Linked DNA regions of Desulfitobacterium hafniense DCB-2. The protein of the gene in region 1 binds, or shares a complex with, the protein of each later gene. Links are inferred from orthologs where the notes say so. Each region holds a gene or a part of one and is shown on either strand. Other genes may lie near its edges. The genes, in order: pcrA and uvrB.

What was found.
Region 2: the proteins of pcrA (region 1) and uvrB are in contact, whole or in part, in a crystal structure (PDB 7EGT), measured with the Thermus thermophilus proteins. The link is inferred for Desulfitobacterium hafniense DCB-2 from one-to-one orthologs. Residues at the interface, in WP_096412145.1 of Thermus thermophilus: His654, Arg656, Phe657, Gln666, Asp668, Glu669, Lys680, Arg681, Leu682, Ser683, Lys685, Tyr686, Ala687; in WP_096411307.1 of Thermus thermophilus: Glu23, Leu25, Arg26, Asp27, Gly28, Glu29, Arg30, Phe31, Arg55, Glu326, Asp327, Phe328, Glu379, Ser382, Gln383, His398, Gly400, Arg401.

The regions. Positions count from the first base shown.
Region 1 is NC_011830.1:1,607,449-1,615,295, reverse strand. What follows is about bases 2,245-5,231. They hold pcrA (DNA helicase PcrA), read right to left. Parts: upstream 4,879-5,231; coding sequence 2,611-4,878; downstream 2,245-2,610. Other genes in these bases: DHAF_RS07550 (rhodanese-like domain-containing protein), read right to left, coding at 5,116-5,231; DHAF_RS07560 (putative manganese-dependent inorganic diphosphatase), read right to left, coding at 2,245-2,537. Also shown: DHAF_RS07565 (hypothetical protein), read left to right, coding at 434-718; DHAF_RS26665 (hypothetical protein), read left to right, coding at 619-864; more of DHAF_RS07560, read right to left, coding at 903-2,244; more of DHAF_RS07550, read right to left, coding at 5,232-6,012; DHAF_RS07545 (TorD/DmsD family molecular chaperone), read right to left, coding at 6,058-6,726; nrfD (NrfD/PsrC family molybdoenzyme membrane anchor subunit), read right to left, coding at 6,747-7,847. UniProt on the Escherichia coli protein: A helicase with DNA-dependent ATPase activity. Unwinds DNA duplexes with 3'-5' polarity. Translocates on single-stranded DNA with 3'-5' polarity. Initiates unwinding more efficiently from a nicked substrate than double-stranded DNA.
Region 2 is NC_011830.1:5,053,793-5,061,604, forward strand. The notes cover bases 2,583-5,534. They hold uvrB (excinuclease ABC subunit UvrB), read right to left. Parts: upstream 5,109-5,534; coding sequence 3,057-5,108; downstream 2,583-3,056. Other genes in these bases: DHAF_RS23610 (sugar ABC transporter substrate-binding protein), read right to left, coding at 5,285-5,534. In the rest of the region: excinuclease ABC subunit UvrA, read right to left, coding at 1-2,367; more of DHAF_RS23610, read right to left, coding at 5,535-6,739; DHAF_RS23615 (hypothetical protein), read right to left, coding at 6,994-7,812. UniProt on the Escherichia coli protein: The UvrABC repair system catalyzes the recognition and processing of DNA lesions. A damage recognition complex composed of 2 UvrA and 2 UvrB subunits scans DNA for abnormalities.

The DNA.
Region 1 (7,847 bases):
CTCCTTGCATTGATTAAAAATATTCAGGTTGGAGCGCTTTGCTCACAGGCCATCTTTGCTCGGGTCGCGTAGCTTTAGGCACAACGGTCACTCCATAGCTCCAGGGCTGGTTCACTCGCTTTCTTAACAGCATCTGCGGCGGATGAGTATGCTTTGGGGTGTGCCGCCTTGAGCGAAACTGTCCACCGGACACTTTCGTCGCCAAACCCCGCTGCTATCTGCATGTTAACCGTGACTCCGCTTCGTTAAGAAAGCCTCGTTCACCCGACCGCCCCTCCGCTAAATCCGTTCCCTTTTGTGCCTAAAGCTACGTCTTGCGGGACTTTAGCACTTCTTTTGAGACTTTTGCGAGTCTTTTCTGGAGTCTTTTCTGGGACCCTTTCTGGAGCCTTTTCTATAGCCACCCCTTAAACCTTTCCCAGGATAGCCGACCTTGCCGCCTCAAGCGGCGTCGGTAAAGACGGAAAAAGCGGCCCGGGTCAACAACCTGCCCCATCTTCCCCACAAAGCCCTGCTCACTCAGACCCGCAAAGCTGCCCAAGCATTTTGCTTTACACTAGGGAGCGAATTTAAGCAAGCGGAAACAAAACTTCGCGAAAAGCACGCAGCGGAGTCGGGTTGGAAACAGGACGTTTCCAACCGCCCACTGAGAACAAGTGCGAAAGCAGTGCTTTCGAGGAGCGATTTGGGCGGGCACCCGACGGAGCGGAGAGCTTGAGCGTTAGTTTTGTCCGCGCAGCTTATGGAGCGACCGGTGTAAAGCAAAATCCTGGAGACCTAGCTTTCATGCCTTTCAAAGCAGGCATTCAGCTTTGTATTGTACAGGAGAGGCGCTGCGGGTCACCCTCACAACGCCATCTATAGTCTAACCCGTTAAAGGAACTCAATTCTCCGGGAGCTATTTATTGAAGGAAATATTTCGACAAGGGGGGAACCACCTGCTTCTTCCGGGACAGCACCCCAGGAAGGAAAATGCTCTCCTTGTCCAGGGGTTTATCAAAAGCCTTGGCTATCTCCTCAGGCTTGGCGCCGCTGATGAACAATTCCGTGTTTTCCTCCAAGAGGTCGGTCACCATCAGCATCAGGTAATTCATAGCCCGCTGGCCGCGAATCTCTTCCAGCCTTTGGGATAATTCGGCCCGCAATTGATCCAGACCTTCCAGCCCCATGACACTGAATTGACCGATGCCAACCCGGAGCTCTCCCATAGTAAATTCTTTGAGATCTTCTTCGATCAGCTCATCCACTTGCCGCTCCCCAAGATTGGAAGCTGCCTTGAACATTTGCACCCCAAATTCCTTGGGATCTACTCCGGCGATGCTGGCCAGGTAAGTGGCATTCTCTCTATCGATCTCGGTGCAGGTGGGAGATTTAAAAATAACCGTATCGGATAAAATAGCTCCCAGCATGATTCCTGCGATAGCTTTTTCCGGAACAACATCCCAATCCCGATAGCATTTGGCCACGATGGTGCAGGTGGAGCCCACAGGCTCATTGCGGAAGAGGATTGGCTCTCCGGTTTGGATCCCGCCTACCCGATGGTGATCGACCACCTCAAGAATCTGGGCTTGATCCGTGCCCACGACGGCTTGGCCAAATTCATTGTGATCCACGAGGATCACTTGTTTCCGGCTCAGGCTCAGAAGGTGATAGCGGCTGATCAAGCCGACGACCTTGCCCTGTTCATCCAGGACAGGATAATTGCGGAAACGGGTTTCCAACATCTTCTCTTTGACTTCAGAGATCAGATCATCTTCATTAAAAGCGACGATACCCTCTGTTTTCATGGCATTTTGCACCGGGGCAGTCATGGGCAGGAGCCGGGCCGCCGTAAAAGTATCATAGGGCACAGAGATGACCACGCAATTCTGCTGACGGGCTAAGTCTTCCAGCTCCGGCGCTAAGGTCGCACCCCCCGTAAGAATCAGGGCCGATACCCCTTGGCGGAGAACGCTTTCCTGGGCGGTCTGCCGATCTCCCATCAGGACAATATTGCCATTGCCTACATAAGCTTCCAGAGTCTCATGGCGCATGGCCCCCACATAGACATTCCCTTTAAGATCCTGCTCTGCACTGCCTACCAATAAGCGTCCGTTCAGTGTTCTGATCACGTTTTCCACCGGAATATGCAGGGATTCCAACTCATGATCCGCCATGCTCTCAATGTAAGAACCGGATAAATCACCTACCGTGATCATCCCGATCATTTGCTCGGTATGATCCACCACAGGCAGGGTCTTTTGGTTACTCTCTTTCATAATCTTCCAGGCTTCCAGAAGAGAGGTTCTTGGTTTAACCGCAGGAATAGGACCATTGAGCATATCCTTGACGCGAAGATGAAGATCCTTTAAGAGCTCCGGAGCTTCCACTCCGAAAGCATTTAAGACGAATTCCGTCTCACGGTTGATTTTTCCGGCCCGGTAAGGGATAACATGGTCCATGCCCAGGCGCTGTTTTAAGCGGGCATAGGCAATGGCTGCGCAAATAGAATCGGTATCCGGGTTTCTATGACCTACGACATGGATTTTTTTTGACACGTTGTTCTGTCCTTTCCCATAACGACATGAATATATCAGACTAAAGGTTCTCAATCAAACCAAGCATTCCCAATCAAAGCTTAACAAGCCTGGCATATTCCGCCATAAGCTTCTTGATCTCGCCCCCAAAGACCACGGAAAGTTCAGCCGAACTCCCCTCGCCTTTGATAGCTACAATCACACCTTTGCCAAATTTGGCATGTTCCACTTTTTCTCCCACTTTATAGTCCACCCCGGGGGCATCCTGGACGGGATTGCCAATAGTTCTCTCCCCGGTTCTCCAGGGTGATGGGCCTCCCGAGGGCGTCGCTGCCGGCCTTGCCGCAGCTGAATGGGCCTTCTGGGCCCGGGTGGGCGGGGGATCAATAGGATCCCGGTCCACCAGGACATGGGTGGGAATTTCCTGAAAGAACTCGGAAGGGCGGTTGTATTGAGTTCTTCCGTAAAGCATCCGCTGCTGGGCATAGGCCAGATAGAGACGCTCCCGGGCACGGGTTATGGCCACGTAGCAAAGTCTCCGCTCTTCCGCCAAAAGCACCGGATCAAGCATGGAGCGGCTGCTGGGGAAGATTCCTTCCTCCATCCCGCCCAGGAAAACCACCGGGAATTCCAGCCCTTTGGCACTGTGGATGGTCATCATCACCACAGCATCATCTGCCTGATCCAAAGAGTCGATCTGAGCTACTAAGGACACTTGCTCCAAAAACCCTGTCAGTCCGGGAACCAGGGCATCCTCAATCCCCTCCTGGACCACCGCGGTTTCGTAGTTATCCGCTTTCTCGTCATATTCAGCGGTCACGGATAAAAACTCCCGCAGGTTTTCCAGCCGGGCTTCCGCTTCCGGCGATTTATCACTAACCAGATTATCCCAATATCCGGTCCGTTTTAATACTTCTTCAACCAATTTGGTTACTGAGCTCTCCGCGGCGGCTAAGGCCCTGAGCTCTTGCATCAGGTGGGCAAAAGCCAGCAAAGGTTTCTTGGCCCGTGACTGCAGCTCAGGTATATAGTCGGCCTCCATGATCGCATCCAGAACAGGCATCTCCTGTTCATTGGCATAATCGAGAATCTTTTCTAAAGTGCTCTCTCCCAAGCCCCGCTTGGGAACATTCAAAACCCGGGAAAAGCTCACTTGATCCGCCGGGTTATGAAGAATGCGCAGATAAGCCAGGATATCCTTGATTTCCATCCGTTCGTAGAACTTAAGTCCCGAAAAAATCCGATATGGGATTCCTTCCTTCATAAAGCGTTCTTCAATAACCCGGGATTGAGCATTGGTGCGGTAAAGTACGGCAAACTCATTAAATTTGCGACCTTCCACATTGAGCAGGCGTTGAATGCGCTCACCCATATAACGGGCTTCATCATGCTCATTGTCTGCCACGTAATAGACAATAGGCTGCCCGTCCTCATTTTCCGTCCATAGGGATTTTTCTTTTCTCTCCGTATTGTTCTGAACCACTGAATTGGCGGCCTGGAGAATAGATTTGGTTGAACGGTAATTCTGCTCCAGCTTCAAGGTTTTGGCTTCGGGATAATCCCGTTCAAAATCCAGGATATTCTGCACATCGGCCCCGCGAAACATATAGATGGATTGGTCGTCATCCCCCACCACACAGAGGTTGCGGTATTTCTTAGCCAGAAGATTGACCAAAGCGTATTGGGCATGGTTGGTATCCTGATACTCATCCACAAGAATGTAGCGGAATTTATCCTGATACTGGGACAATACTTCAGGGTTCTCCCGGAACAGCCGGACCGTCAGCATGATGATGTCATCGAAATCCAGAGCATTATTGGCCAGGAGCTTCTTTAGATACAGTTCGTAGACCCGTTCTGCCTTTTGCTCAAAATAATCCTTGGCCCGGCGGGAAAAATCCTCCGGTGTCAGCAGCTTATTCTTGGCATCACTGATCACCGCTTCGATAGCCCGGGGTGCAAATTTCTTCTCATCCAGGTTCAGTTCTTTCATGCAGGATTTGATCAATGCCAGCTGATCCCCACTGTCATAAATGACAAAACTCCGCGAATATCCGGGCAAATAGCCGATCTCGCTTCTTAAAATCCGCACACAAGCAGAGTGAAAGGTTGCTACCCAAAGCCCTCTCCCTTCACTGCCTACCAGGCTGTAGACCCGGTCACGCATTTCCTGGGCTGCTTTATTGGTAAAGGTAATGGCCAGAATGTGCCAGGGCTCAACGCCTTGGGCGATTAAATGGGCGATACGGTAAGTTAAAACCCGTGTTTTCCCGGAGCCTGCCCCTGCTAATATTAATAGGGGACCTTCCCGATGCTCTACCGCTTGGCGCTGAACCGGGTTCAAATCCTCTAAACGATACATCTCACTCCACCTCACTATTCGACTTATTATTATATCATAGGATGGGGAGCTTATTTAAGACTTTCCTGGAGATTTCCTTTCAGCTTAACATGAAACAGGCCGCCGTAGTTGAACGGCGGCCTGTTTAAGCCATAAATGTTACATCGTCATCGTCCAGAGGGATGATAAAAATGATATCCCCATGAGCAACGCTGGCAAAATCATAATTATTACCATGATAATTTTTACTTAGGTTATTTATTCAAACTTATAGTTGCCGCTGGCATCAATGGTAATCTTATTGTCCAGGGTTATTACATTAGTATAGCCTTCAGCCTTCAGATGAGCCTGAGCTACTTTCGCACGGGCGCCTACCGCGCAATGAACCAGGACTAAAGCATCTTTGTTGGGAATGGCTTCCTTCACTTTGGCGATGGTGGCGGCATGATCCACAGTGAATTGATCTCTGACACCGAAATTCAAAGCGCCTTCAATATGTCCGGCATCATATTCACTCTTGTCACGGGCATCGAGGACATAATATTCTTTACCAATCGTTCCTTGCATTTTTGCTACCCAGGCATCCGGCTTAAGCTGCTCGGAGCTGGCAGTAATTTTCGTGGCGCCAAAATAGCCTTTGGCATCAAAAGCAGTCCAGCCGTCAAGGGCAAAAGCATTGACATAGCCTTTGTCTAAGAAAGCTTGAAGATTCTTTTTCGCTCTGCCCCCGGATTTGCAATGAACGAGGACGACGGCGTCTTTAGCTACACCTTGCAGTTTTTCGTCGATAACATCGGTATTGCCGGTGCCAAGGGTGGCATTGGCATCGATGTTGATGGAGCCTTCCAGGGCTTTTTCCAGCTTGATTTCATCAGGAGTTCTTAAGTCGACGATGTAGTAATCCTTGTTAATGGTCCCTTTCATTTTGGCTGACCAATCATCCCAGCCTAAGGTGTTGGACTCTACGGTAGGAGCAGTTGCCGCCGGTTGTTCAGGCTGCGCCGGGGTTTCCGGTTTAGCAGGTTCCTGACTTGCCGGCGGTTGGGCAGGCGTGGTGGATGCGGGTGCAGAGCCGCAGCCGGTAACGAGACTGAGAACAAGCAGCAGAGAGATGACCAGTGTTAAGGCTTTTGATTGTTTTAGATGTTTTAACATTCTTTTTCCCCCTTTTTTATTTAAACTGACTCGTAATGAGCCAATTTAATTCAGAAACCTGGCCGGTTCAATCATTTCCTGCAAAGGTCCATGCTTCTGATCCTGATTCAGGAAAGCTTGGAGAAGGCCTTCTAATTCAGCAAGAGCCGCCATGAAAAGGCGTCCATTGACGGGAAGAGCTTCAATAGCCTTTTGCAGATCCGGCAGCCAGTCGAAATGGTCCCGGCAAAACTGCTTAGCCTCTTTTTCAAAACCGCCCCCCACCAAAAAGGCCAGCAATTCCAAAAGAATGATCAGGTGGTCCGGCATCATCGTGTATTCAGGCGGGATTTCCAGGCCAAAGGATTTAAGAATATGCTGAACATGGTGTGCGGAATCCCCCATCAGGTACCCTTTTTGAGCTTTAAAGGACACTTGAAAGCTTTCATCCCCGGTCCAGGGCTTGTAGATCGATTCAATGGGCGGGGCAAAGGGCTTCTGGACTCCTAAGAAGCAGTGATTATAGGCAGTCACCCACTCCTCATAGGTCAGGGCATCCTGCTTAAATTCGCTTTCTCTGGGCAGCCCTGCTCCTTGACTTAGTTCTTTTACCTGCAGATCGACAAGCCCCTTGCGGACCGCTGCACAGAACTCCTCATCAGGGAAAGTGAAAAACTCTGCCAAAAGCTGCAGCAAATTCTGTAAGGCCTGCCGGGAGGCACAGGTGTTATTCATAGTTACACCTTCATTTTCGTTTAATGATGAGAATCCAGAGAAAGTTTGCTTTCGGCATAATCGAACACCAGGATAATCAAGCCTACAGCCCCTATAATCAGAGACCATTCACTCCAGGTCGGTGCATAAGCATTGAACACATGCACAGCCTTGGCCGCCGCGTCGGTCAATTGCAAGGGCACCACTTGGCCGGCGTAGACAAAGTCCAGTCTGGAAAAGAGCAGGCCAAGCATGGTCAGGATTCCGGCCCAGAAGGATAGCCCCGGTGATGAGAATTTAGATCGATAGAGAATCAGCAAGGGAGCCACAATTCCTACCAAGACTTCCATCAGCCAGAAAGGTACTGCCATCGGACCGGATATCAAGGCTTGAGCGGCCTGAGCCACTGCCTGATTGCCGCTGCCCAGGGATGTGCCTACCTTGATGGCCTGGAAGAGCGCAAAGACAAGCAACCCACCGGCTAAGATCTGACTGAGTGTGCGGGCAAGGTCTTTGCCCTGAGGGTTTTGTGAGAAGGACCCCGGGGATTCTTTTCCGGATAGATAATGAATCATGGTCAGCACCGCAGCACCGGAAACCACTGCCGAAACCACCATATACGCCGGATAATAATACCCGTCCCAAAAGCTGCGGGTGGTAGTGAAACCAAACACTCTGCCTAAATTGATGATGGCGGATAATTTAACGATCAAGGACACATAAGCAATTCCGGTAGCGGCTTTGTGATTGTTTTTCATGGTGAAAAAGAACTCACCGAACAGCAGCACCAGATAGAACCCATAAAAGACTCCCATCCAAAGGATTGGGCTGGACAAATTAGGCGAAAGCAGGAGGTATACCATCTTAAAGGGATTGGACAGCTCCACGGCCAGCACGATGAAAGCGGCAAGCAGCAGGAGTATGGAGGCCAGCAGAGCGCGCTTGGAGAGAACTTCGAATTTCCTGATGCGGAAGACATGGCCTAAGGAACCCACCAGCCCTGTCCCGGTAGCGGCCACGGCAAAGAAGACATAGCCGGAAATCAAGGCTCCCCAGGGAACGTCCGGGCTGACGCCAAAGGCATGTTCCCCGCTGATCAGGTACTTATTGATGGCTCCCGCCACGGCAAAGGCCAACAAAAG
Region 2 (7,812 bases), 3.4 Mb from region 1 along the record:
ATCCAGGATTTCCGCAATGCTTTTTCCCTTATATTTCACTTCCAGGGTCTCGCGGTTATAGCGGGCTCCCCGGCAAACCTCACAAGGAACATAGACATCCGGGAGGAAGTGCATCTCAATCTTGATGATACCATCCCCTTTACAAGCTTCACAGCGCCCGCCCTTGACATTGAAACTAAAGCGCCCGGTAGCATAACCACGCATTTTAGCCTCGGGAGTATGGGAGAAAAGTTCACGAATATAATCAAATACTCCAGTGTAAGTGGCAGGATTGGAACGGGGCGAGCGGCCGATCGGGGATTGGTCGATATCTATGACCTTATCCAGATGCTCCAAACCTTCAACAGCCTTATGGAGCCCGGCGCGCAGCTTCGTCGCTTTATTAAGCTTGGTGGCCAAGGTCTTATAAACAATCTCATTGACCAAGGTGCTTTTTCCCGAACCCGATACACCTGTGACCACATTAAAAACGCCAAGAGGAATGCGGACATTGATGTTCTTCAGATTATTTTCCCGGGCTCCTTTAACCTCCAGCCACTTGCCGTTGAGCTTTCTTCTTTCAGCAGGAACAGGAATTCTCCGGGTGCCGTTCAAATATTGCCCGGTGATGGATTCAACATTGGCTTTGATCTCCTCAATCTTTCCTTCGGCAATAATCCGCCCGCCATGGGCTCCCGCTCCCGGACCGATATCGATGATATGATCCGCAGTCAGCATGGTATCCTCATCATGCTCAACCACCAGCAAGGTATTGCCTAAATCCCGTAAATGCTTTAAAGCCGTCAGGAGCTTTTCATTATCTCTCTGGTGCAAGCCGATGCTGGGCTCATCCAGAACATAGAGAACTCCCGTCAGACTGGAACCAATCTGAGTGGCCAGCCGAATCCGCTGAGCTTCTCCGCCGGAAAGGGTCCCCGCCGCCCGATGCAGGGTAAGATAATCCAGCCCTACATTGACTAAGAAGCCCAGGCGTTCCCGAACCTCCTTGAGAATTTGCCGGGCGATAGTCTGCTCTTTTTCACTAAGCTGCAATTGGGTGATAAACTCCAACGCTTCTGTAATCGGCAAGCGGGTATAATCATCGATGGATAGCTCCCCTACAGTCACCGCTAAAGCCTCCGGCTTGAGGCGCTTTCCTTTGCAGGAAGGGCAATCATGCTCGCTCATAAAGCTTTCGATTTCAGTTCGGACATAATCGGAAGTGGATTCCTTGTAGCGCCGCTCAAAAAAGGGAATAAGCCCCTCAAAAGGTCCTGAATGAATTTTCGGCTTCTCGTCAAAGAAACTCATAAACGTGTATTTTATGGGCTTTGCAATGCCGTACAGCAGGCCCTTCCATTGCTCTTCAGAGAGTTCTGCCAAGGGAGTATCCATGGTAAAACCGAGGGCTTCACTGACCGCCGCCATCATGGCCGGATAGTAGCTGGATTGGGATTTGGCCCAGGGGACGATGGCTCCTTCGCCGAGACTCAGCTTCTTATTAGGAATGATCAAGTCGATATCCACTTCCAGATTGGCCCCTAAGCCCGTACAATCAGGGCAGGCTCCATAAGGGCTGTTAAAAGAAAAAAGGCGGGGAGAGATCTCTTCAAGGGCTATACCGCAGTCCGGGCAGGCAAAATTTTCACTGAACAGGATTTCCGTATTATCAATAATGTCCACAAGGACATTTCCTTCCCCCAGCTTCAAAGCCGTTTCCAGGGAGTCGGCCAGACGGACCGCACTATCAGGCTTTAAAGCGATACGGTCCACCACAACTTCGATGGAGTGCTTCTTATTTTTTTCTAATTTAATCTCTTCGCTTAAATCCCGATTTTCACCATCCACCCTTACCCGTACATATCCCGCCTTGCGGGCATCTTCAAGCACTTTGACATGCTCACCCTTTTTCCCTTTGACTAAGGGGGCTAAAATTTGCAGCTTGGTGCGTTCCGGGTAGACCATGATCTGATCCACCATTTGCTGTACCGTTTGCTGGCTGATTTCTCTGCCGCATTGGGGACAATGGGGGTGGCCGACCCGGGCATAGAGGAGACGCAGATAATCATAGACTTCCGTCACCGTTCCCACTGTAGAGCGGGGGTTACGGTTGGTCGTTTTTTGGTCAATGGAGATGGCCGGCGACAGGCCTTCGATATAATCCACATCCGGCTTGTCCATTTGCCCAAGAAACATACGGGCATAGGCAGACAGAGATTCTACATAGCGGCGTTGACCTTCAGCGTAAATGGTGTCAAAAGCCAGCGAGGATTTTCCGGAGCCGGATAAGCCGGTGACAACCACCAGCTGGTCTCTGGGGATATCCACATTGATATTTTTCAAGTTATGGGCGCGGGCGCCGCGGACTTTGATAAAGTTCTGGGTCATAGGGGGCCTCCTCGGTAAAGATTAGATTGTTTTATGAAGCTTTTCGGGGCATTACTTTGTAAACGCAGCCTCTCCAGGATTTTGCTTTACTCGTTCACTCCATAAGCTGCGCGGAGCAATCTAATCGCTCAAGACCTCCGCTCCGTCAGGTGCCCGCCCAAATCGCTCCTCGAAAGCACTGCTTTCGCACTTGTTATCAATGGGCGGTTGGAAACGTCCTGTTTCCAACCCGACTCTGCTGCAGTCTTTTCACGAAGATTGCTTACCTGCTCGCTTAAATCCGTTCTCTGCTGTAAATCAAAATCCTTGGGCAGTTTCTGAGGATCCCTTAAGAATAGCTCTGAAGAAAGGGAATACCCCTTGGTTCAAGGACGAAGCTCTCTAAGCTTTTAGGCAGCATTACTGCTTTTAAGAATGACCATAACATCGATACACCAAAAAATACTCCAAGCACTTTAAGATGTTGCCCAAGGATTTTGCGTTACAATAGTGAAGCGACTTCAAAGCGAGCAGGATGCCAAACTTCGCGAAAAGCTAGCAGCGGAAACGGGTTGGGAGCAGGAGCGACTTAGCCGGGGACCCGTTGGAGCGGAGAGCTTGAGCGTTAGTTTGGCACCGCGCAGCTTTCCGAGCGAACGGTGTAACGCAAAATCCTGAAGAGAATTCTTTTGTTCATCTTAGAAAGGGAACTACCCGCCCCTCTTCCTGGGCCCACTCTTACGCCCTGCCGGAGCCGCCGCCTCTCGCTTGCGGGCACGGCCCTGGGTGGGCCGCTTATACTTATTCTCTTCCCCTTTAAGCTCGATCATCGCATCCCGGATCTCCGCTGCCCGTTCAAAGTCCATATCTTTAGCGGCTAAGCGCATCTCCTGTTCCAGACTTTTGAGCAGCTCAGCCAATTCCTCGGCCGGCATTTTTGATCCATAGGCTGCTTTCTTTTCCGCCACCTTAGTGGCTTCCGGGATTTCGTAGATTTTCTTGCGAATGGTCTGAGGGGTAATCCCATGCTTTTCATTATAGGCTTCCTGGATGGCCCGGCGGCGGTTGGTTTCGCCGATGGCCACTTCCATGGAGCGGGTCATTTGGTCCGCATACATGATGACTTTTCCCTGGGCATTCCGGGCGGCGCGGCCAATGGTCTGAATCAGGGAGCGCTCGGCACGGAGAAAACCCTCTTTGTCCGCATCGAGAATAGCCACCAGGGAAACCTCGGGAAGGTCCAAGCCCTCCCGGAGCAGATTGATGCCCACGATGACATCGATATCTCCCAAACGCAATTCCCGCAGGATCTCCACCCGCTCCAGGGTTGTAATATCGGAGTGGAGGTATTTAACGGCCATATTGAGATTTTTCAGGTAATCCGTTAAATCCTCTGCCATCTTTTTGGTCAGGGTAGTGACGAGCACCCGCTCATCCCGGGCAATCCTTTGGTTGATTTCCCCGATCAGATCATCGATCTGGCCCTTGGTGGGCCGGACCGAAATCTCCGGATCCAAAAGCCCGGTAGGGCGAATAATTTGCTCCACAATCTGGGGGCAATGTTCCAGCTCATAAGGCCCGGGAGTAGCACTGATATAAACCCGCTGAGGGACCAGCGTTTCAAATTCAGCAAACTTTAAGGGGCGGTTATCCAAAGCAGAGGGCAGCCGGAATCCGTAGTCTACCAGAGTGGTTTTACGGGAACGGTCCCCTTCATACATACCCCGGACCTGAGGCAGCGTGACATGGGATTCGTCAATCATCATCAGGTAATCTTCCGGGAAAAAGTGCAAAAGGGTATAAGGAGTTTCTCCGGCCTCCCGGAAGGTTAAATGGCGGGAATAGTTTTCAACGCCATTGCAAAATCCCATTTCCCTCAGCATCTCCAGATCATAGCGGGTTCTCTGCTCTAAACGCTGAGCTTCCAAAAGTTTGTCTTCATCCTTAAACCGTCTGAGCTGCTCTTCCAATTCCTTTTCAATATTCTCAGCAGCTACCAATACTTTATCCCGTGCCGTGACATAGTGAGAATTCGGGAAAATGGAGACATGCCGGCGTTCTCCCAAAATTTCACCGGTAAGGACATTGATCTCGTAAATATGTTCGATTTCATCCCCGAACATTTCGATCCGAACAGCATGCTCACTGGAGCCGGCGGGATGGACTTCCACCACATCTCCCCGGACACGGAAAGTTCCCCGTTCAAAAGCCAGATCATTGCGATCGTACTGAATGGAGATGAGCTTTTTGAGAATGTCATTGCGGTCAATTTCCTGCCCCTGCCGCAGGGAAACCATCAAATCCCGGTATTCCTCAGGGGAACCCAAGCCATAGATGCAGGACACACTGGCCACCACAATCACATCACGCCGTTCGAACAAGGCCGCCGTAGCGGAGTGGCGCATTTTATCGATCTCATCATTGATCGAAGAATCCTTTTCTATATAGGTATCGCTGGAAGGAACATAAGCTTCCGGCTGATAATAATCATAATAACTGACGAAATATTCCACTGCATTTTCCGGGAAGAATTCCTTGAACTCAGTGTAAAGCTGAGCCGCTAAGGTCTTATTATGGGCGAGAATCAGAGTGGGCCGTTGAACTTTTTCGATGATGTTGGCCATGGTAAAGGTTTTTCCTGAACCTGTCACCCCCAGCAGGGTTTGATGACGTCTGCCGGAATGGATACTTTCGACCAGAGCATCAATGGCCTGAGGCTGATCCCCGGAGGGTTTGTAGGGAGCGCGTAAACGGAACTCCATGGGGTGCTCCAATCTCCTTTCTCTTCTAAAATCCTGGTTTATATTCTGCTTGTTCCAGTCTTCAAATCATTCTAAGCAAGATTATACCACTTCTTGCTTAGAAACAAAACAAAAAAGCCGAACATATTTTCGGCTTTTCGCTGTTTTTTACTGGTAATTTTAAGAAGTATCTTTCTCTATTCCCCCTGTTTCGCTTGTTCTGAGCTATTCCCTCCTTGCTTATCCTGTCTATCCCCCTGCTGTCCTTGTTCTCCTTGTTGTTGCTGTTGCTGCTGTTGTTGTTGCTGTTCTTTCAGGAGCATTTCCGGAGGAATGGTACGGACTTGATCATTGGCATTTTTCTCTGTTCCCAAAACATTGCCCTTTTCATCCAGATATTCGCGGAGAATTTCTGTATGAACTTTTTCAGTCACTTTGCTTACCCCTTCGGGCATAACTCCCTGCCCGCCGCTCTGCCCCTGGGCTGAAGAAGAGCCTTCCTGGCCCTGTTCTTTGGACTCTGCATCTTTCCCTTCGCCGCTCTGTTCTTTTCCACTATCTTCATTACTGCTTTTTTCTGTACTTTTTTGCTTCCCTTGACTTTCCGAGCCCTTCGTCTGAGACTCCGATTTTTTCCTTTCCAGCTCTTTTTGAGCTTCGGCTGCTTTAGCATAGCTTTTCTGAATAAGGGCGAGATTTTCTGTCGTCACCGTTTTAACCGGAATGATCTTCGCCGCCACTTCACCTTGATCGCCGGTAATGGATTGTGTTATATCTACGGATTGCTTATCCATTAATTTTTGCGCCCATTGAAAGGCATTAACACCTTGAACATAGGGTGATGTATCAATATCTGCGATCTGACTGCCTGAAGCAATCCTTTGCAAGGATTTGGAATTAGCCTGTCCTCCCATAAGCTGAACTTTATCGGTAAGCTGCATGGATCTGAGCAGTTCATAAGCCAGGGCAAGGAGCTTCTCATTCTTAGCGCAGATGGCCTTCACTTGGCCGGGGTTCTTCTGCAAATGTTCCATAAGGCTTTGCATGGCTATGGTTTCCGATTCCGGAGGATTGGTAATGCTATGTACCGTTATCTTGGGGTTTTTACCCAGCTCTTGCTTAAAGGCCGCCATATTCATTTGAGCGACGGCATCTTCTGCTTCCCCCTGCAGGTAGACGACCTGCCCTTCAGTAACCTTTCCCTGGATTTGCTGGGCCATTAGCCTGCCTGTTTGATCCGGATCAGGCAGGATGACCCCTTTGGCTTTCACTCCGGGCGGCAGCCCGTTTAACGCCAGAATAGGTATATCTCCCTTTTCCGCTTCCTTTAAAAAGGACTGCTCCCCAGCTTGAACAATGAGAACCTTGGCATCCTTAAGGGCGTTGGCATCCCCTTGTTCTTTTGACGTCAAAACCTTAACTTCCAATTCTTCTTTTTCAGCCAACTCCTGGATGCCGAGCAGAAACATATCTTTATTGGGATCCTCCTGGTTCAAAGCCACCGCTATTATTTTTTTCTCTTCTTGCTGAGAGGATTTACTCGAGGTTTTCTCCTTGCTCCCCATTAAGCCGCCCAAAAGAGATTGCATGTTGCAGCCGGTTAAGGCCATACTTAGAAGTAACACGATGATCAAGGAAAGCACTTTTTTCATGGAACACGCTCCTTTCCAGGGTCGATCCACTTTATGAACACCTTGTGTTTCACACTATAAAGAAAACCCGACTTCGCCGATCCTTAAACACATACCCGCAAATGAGGCGAAGTCGCTGGTTGCACTTATGCTTTAGAAAGTATATAGCGCAAGCTTATGCTTTCTGATAGTGCCAAAAAAGCACCGTTTTTGGTGCTTATCATGAGTATATCTAGTCTTCCCTTGATTGTATGAAATATGAAAGGCAACTGCTGTCAATCAATGGTATGAACTTTTTTGTCCATATCTCTTAAAATAGAGCTCAATAAATCTGTCTTCATGCTATCGACTTGATCAAAGTCGACCGTTTTTGTATAAATAGCTTTAAGTTTATCTCTCAGCCTCTGAGTGTCCAGCAGAGCTTTTTTGAGATCATTGCTAAAGGGACACCCTAATCCTTGATCCTCCAGATGCTCCGGATCCCCTTGCCAAATGGCCAGATTTCTTTCCGGAAAGACAATGCCTAAAATTTCATCAGGGTAAAGCGGATGTAAGACAATATCAATAACCTGCCCCAGCTGTTCCGCTTCCTGCAACACCCATTCCATGGCTTCATGAGCCTCTTCCCCATCGAAACGAATCTGGTCATAGTCCGTCAAGAAGTAGGGAGCCAGATTCAGCCAGCCCTCCGGATTGATTCCATGAAGAAAAAAGGACTGAACAGCGCTCTTCTGGATCTTTTTCAAAGCGTCCTGAGCCTTGCTCCAAGGACCTTTTGCTTCTTTAAATAAATCTGAGGCATAAAGCTTGGGCAGCCAGGGCCTGCCCTCATCCGCCTTGGCATAAAACCGCTCGCGAATTCTTCCTCCAAATTCCTCAGCCAGGATTTCACCTATTCTTTGTTGGCCGCGTTTGATCTTTTCTCCCAATTCAAGAACTCTCAGCCTTTGTTGCTCAAGCTTTCCCTGATTGCAGTATTTGGAAAAATCAACAAAATGCTCAATCACCCCCGGTGCGCGCCAATGCAAAGGAGCAATCTCATAGTGATCAAGGATCGCCCAGTTGAAACGGCGAATCAGCACCCCCGCCATGGA